2 regions of the Cohaesibacter marisflavi genome follow, and region 1 is predicted to be linked to the other one. Evidence: riboswitches for the same ligand, from Rfam matches in the RefSeq annotation. Region 1 holds a riboswitch; the other holds the start of a gene.

Region 1 (2,469 bases):
CCGATGCCAACACATGGGAATGGTGCGGCGCGCGCAATCCGCCCCATGGTTTCCAGCCCGATCGGAGTGGCATGGTTTTTCTTGGAAAGCGTCGCACGAACCGGCCCGCAGCCGATATAATCGAGCGTGCCTTCAGGTAGTGCTGCCGCGATGGCCAGCTGGTCTTCATTCTCGATGGACAGCCCCAAAATCTTGTCCGGCCCCAGCGCCTTGCGCATGGCGACAGGATCACCGTCGGACTGGCCCATATGCAGGCCAGCGGCTCCGCTCTCGAGCGCCACATTGATGCGATCATTGATGATGAAGGGCACGCCATAGTCTTGAGCCAGCTTGTTAAGGCGCGTAGCCTGCGCGATCAAAACGTCATCAGGCGCAGTCTTGTCGCGCAGCTGAATGATGGACGCCCCACCCTTTAACGCAGCGAGCACGAGGGAATCGTCAGGATTGTGAGGGGTTACGAAATAGACGGAGAGATTCATGATTCCTGTATCCTTGCAGCATCGGAAAGCTGATCGGGGGTGATGGTGTAAAGCGCGTCAATGAAGGCAGTGGCAAAAGACCCCGGCGCGGAGGTGGTTTCTGCGGCGAGCTGTCCGGCGAGCCCGTAATAGGCGATGGCCGCAGTCGTGGCTTCCAGATGAGGCTTGCCCACAATGAAGGAGGCGATCACGCCATTGAGCGTGCAGCCAAGCGCGGTGACGAGTGGCATCATGGCATGGCCATTGTCCACTCGATAGGCGCGTGTACCATCGGTGATCAAATCTTGTGGGCCGGTTACGGCCACGATGCCACCGGTAGACGCGGCCAGTGCACGGGCACCGGCTTCTGCTTCGGTTACGCTGTCAGCGCTATCGGCGCCTTTGCCTTTGGTCATTTCGCCACAAACGGCGAGAATCTCAGAGGCATTGCCGCGAATGACGGAGGGTTTCAGTGCCAGAAGAGCCGAGGAGGTTTCCCGGCGAAAGGCCGTTGCGCCCGCCGCGACCGGGTCAAGCACCCAAGGGGTATCGTTTTCATTGGCGCTTTCAGCGGCAACGATCATCCCGCGCACCCAGTCAGTGGAGAGCGTGCCGATATTGATCGTCAAAGCGGACGCAAGCGCAGCGAACTCCCCTGCCTCCTCTTCTGCATGAAGCATGGCCGGTGACGCACCCGACGCGAGCAGCGCGTTGGCCATGACATTCATGGCGACATAGTTGGTGATATTCTGGATAAGCGGCGCATTGGCGCGCATATGAGAGAGATAGTGGCCCCAGTCGGTCATTCTTCGCTCCTACTGAGGCGGAAGAATTGACATCGGGTCTGAGTGGAAACCATCGGGCTCCCTTGGGACCTAAAGCGCAACTTCCTCCGCCAGTATGATCTGGTTCAGGTTCGAAGGGTTCATCTCAGCCCGGTCTCCCGGACGCCCCTGTTACACGCTCGATTTAAACGTAATTTGCGATCGATTACCAGTGGCCACCTGCACATTCCCCCTTATGCCAGCAAGAAAAACCTGCGTACCAGAGGCCCAGACACACTGCAAAAACCGGATTTTCCACCACCCATCGTATTGAAATAAAATATAAATTCATTTATGAGACGACTTACCGTTCAATAAAATCTCTCTTGTGTACAAGCCCTCTCAGGGGAGGTGAGCTATGAGCATGCACCCTTCTGATTATTTGACGAGAGTTACAGGCTCTGTGCGATTTCCGAAATAAATGTACCAAGCCACTTTCCATATCATCAAGAACAAAATAATGTTGTCTTTATACTTCGCTACTTTATAATAATTCTGTTTTTTTTAAAATATTGACGGAAATTTTTGAAAGTACTCAAGAATATTTTACGGGTAAAAAAATACTATTCACTCGTAACACTATTTATTTTTGCAAGGCAAAACACACGCATGAAGCATACCGATAAAATTCCCCTAGACGATATGCAACGCACCAAGATTCGCGTGCTCAAGCAGCTTTTGACGCAAAATCCTGATCTTGTCGAACAGTATGAGCAGGCCAAGAAAATTGTACGAGTCTTTCGACGACCCGCTTTCTATGAAATGTCGACACGCTGTAACTTGCGCTGCGAGGGATGTTATTTCTTCGACAGAGAACAGCAGAACCCACATGATGAAGAACAAGATCTTTCGGTCTGGGACAGTTTTTTCGCAGCAGAAGCAGAGCGAGGCGTCTCCATGGGCTACTTCGTGGGGGCAGAACCTTCCCTTGAGCAAGAACGCCTGAAAGTGGCCGCGCGTTACATCAGATATGGCAATGTGGGGACAAACGGAAGCGTGTTCATCTCCCGCGAGATCCCCTTCAAGATCGGTATTGCCCTGTGGGGAAGCGACGACGCTATGGACCGTCGCATGCGGGGAGCCAGCGTCTTTCGCAAGGCTCTGAAAAATTATGCCGAAGACCCGCGCGCAATTTTTTTATTTACAGTGAATGCATGGAATTTCGATCAATGTGAAACCGCAGTCCA
Region 2 (2,469 bases), 2.4 Mb from region 1:
GTTGGCCATCGCGGCCATTCAGCCCAATCTGATCGCCGGCGCCATCTTCAATGACATCGGCCCCATATTGGATGCAACCGGCATTGCGCGCATCAAGACCTACCTGACGCGCTCCGAACCGGTCAAGACATGGGAAGACGCCGTCGCCTATGTCAAAACAGCCAACCACAAGCATTTCTTCGGGCTTGCGGCAGAAGACTGGGAGCGCATGGCCCGCATGACCTTCCGCGATGAAGGGGGCGTTCCGAAAAGTGATTTCGACCCCTATATCGCCAAGGCACTTGAAAGTATTGATCTCAGCGAAACCAAAATCGATCTCTGGCCGCAATTCATGGCGCTTTCCCACTGCCCAACATTGGTTCTACGCGGGGAAACATCCGACATCCTAGCAGCCACCACGGCCAAGGAGATGGTAAGCCGCCACCCCGACTGCCAACTGTTTGAAGCCAAGGGACATGGCCATGCTCCCCTGCTTTTCGTTGATTCCATCAATGACAGGATCGATGCTTTTCTTCAGGAAGTGGACAGCAAACGACAGGCACGATTGCCACAAACGGATCCGGCGTGGCTAACAGAAGACGAAATCACTTATATCGCCGATCCAGACCGTCCATCGGAAGCCTCATCAGCCCCTTCCTCGGAAAGCGAACAGGATCTGATGGACGACCCGATGGCTGGGTTGCCGATATAGCGTTGATACGCCAGCCAATCGTGATTGATTTGTTCTCCGTATAAAGCCGCAAGCCGATTGAATTCCAGAAACAATATCTCTAGTATGTCGACCGTCCCGGGGTGCCTGTAACCAGGCTGAGATGCACAAAGTGCGAACCCGTCGAACCTGATCCGGATCACACCGGCGGAGGAAGAGACGAAGCTTGGAACAAACCCAACCTTCTTCCACTCTACCCAATCCGGTCAATAGCTAGAGCATCTGATGCGAGAGGACTTCCCCCGCAGCAAGATGCACACGACATACCAGCGTCACGCGCGGCCTGAGCCTCTGCGTGGCCTCTTTTTTGAGGAATGATATGAAAGCTTTGACCCTTTCTCTTCTCACAGCCAGTCTCGGCCTGACAACGTCTCTGGTTGCAGTCCCGTCGGCCAATGCAGCCGACAAACCAACCCTTACCGTCTATACCTACGATTCTTTCAATACCGAATGGGGCCCCGGGCCAGCAATCAAGGAAGGTTTTGAGAAAACCTGCGGCTGCACGGTTGAATATGTCTCTCCGGGCGACGCGACAGAAACCTTCAACCGCTTGCGCCTTGAAGGCGGTTCGTCAAAAGCGGATGTGCTCGTCGGCCTTGATTCAAACCTTGTAGCGGATGCGCAGAAAAGCGGCCTGTTCGAGCCTAACAGCGTCGCAGTTGAAGGCTTGCATTTGCCCATTGAGTGGGATGCCAGCACATTCGTTCCCTTCGACTGGGGCTATTTCGCCTTTGTCTATGATAGCGACAAACTCTCCTCCGTCCCCTCCAGCTTTGAAGAACTGATCAATGCGCCTGACGATCTAAAGATCGTTATCGAAGATCCGCGGTCTTCCACGCCCGGGCTGGGCCTTCTGCTCTGGGTCAAGGATGTCTATGGCGAAAAGGCCGCCGATGCGTGGAAGCAACTGAGCCCCCATATCCTCACGGTCACGAAAGGCTGGTCCGAGGCCTATGGCATGTTTCTGGAAGGACAGGCCGATATGGTGCTGAGCTACACCACGTCGCCAGCCTATCATATCGCAGCCGAGAACAAGACCAACTACAAGGCCGCAGCCTTCAAGGATGGCCACTATATGCAAGTCGAGCTGGCTGCCGTCACCAAATCCAGCCAGAACAAAGATCTGGCCAACGCCTTCCTGAGCTACCTCATCGGGCCGGAAGCGCAGACCGTCATTCCGACAACCAACTGGATGTATCCTGTTGCCATGCCGGAGGGTGAATGGCCAGCCTCCTTCAAGGATCTGGCAAAGCCAGACAAGGCCCTGCTGTTTGACACAGAAGAGGTGCCCGCCATCCGCAAGAAAGCTCTGGACGAGTGGCTCGGCGCTCTTAGTCAATAAGCAGCCCAACATGTGAAAACGAGGGATAATGCGTGATCAGACAGGCAAATCATAAAGCCTTTGCCAATGGCATTCCGGCACTTTTCGCCTTTTTGGCACCGCTTACCCTCGTTGTCGCCAGCATCGGTGCTCTTTGGTCCATGGCGGCCCCCACGCTAGGCGAGACCAGCTCGGTTGGCAGCGCCTTGAGCAGCCTGTTTTCTGACGTCTATGTCATGCGCGCTGTTCGCTTTACCCTTATGCAGGCAGCGCTCTCTGCCATCCTGTCCGCGTTGCTGGCCATTCCTCTGGCCAGAGCGCTGGCAACGCGCAGCTTCCCCGGCAAGGCGACCATCTTGTCGCTGTTTGGCGCGCCCTTCATCCTGCCGGTCATCGTTGCCATTCTCGGCCTGCTCGCCATCTGGGGCAAGAATGGTCC

The links. Region 1 has a riboswitch for thiamine pyrophosphate ahead of thiM (hydroxyethylthiazole kinase). Riboswitches for the same ligand answer to the same signal wherever they lie in the genome.
Region 2: it holds a riboswitch for thiamine pyrophosphate, as region 1 does, so the genes downstream of both, thiB (thiamine ABC transporter substrate binding subunit) here and thiM (hydroxyethylthiazole kinase) in region 1, are expected to answer to the same signal.

The regions. Positions count from the first base shown of each region.
Region 1 covers NZ_OY762534.1:2,749,026-2,751,494, forward strand. Annotated here, with positions in the region: gene thiE (thiamine phosphate synthase) at 1-479, opposite strand, end outside; gene thiM (hydroxyethylthiazole kinase) at 476-1,264, opposite strand; TPP riboswitch at 1,329-1,423, opposite strand; gene ACKPCT_RS13580 (hypothetical protein) at 1,808-2,469, shown strand, end outside.
Region 2 covers NZ_OY762534.1:350,187-352,655, reverse strand. Annotated here, with positions in the region: gene ACKPCT_RS02705 (alpha/beta fold hydrolase) at 1-691, shown strand, start outside; TPP riboswitch at 779-883, shown strand; gene thiB (thiamine ABC transporter substrate binding subunit) at 1,029-2,051, shown strand; gene ACKPCT_RS02695 (thiamine/thiamine pyrophosphate ABC transporter permease ThiP) at 2,084-2,469, shown strand, end outside.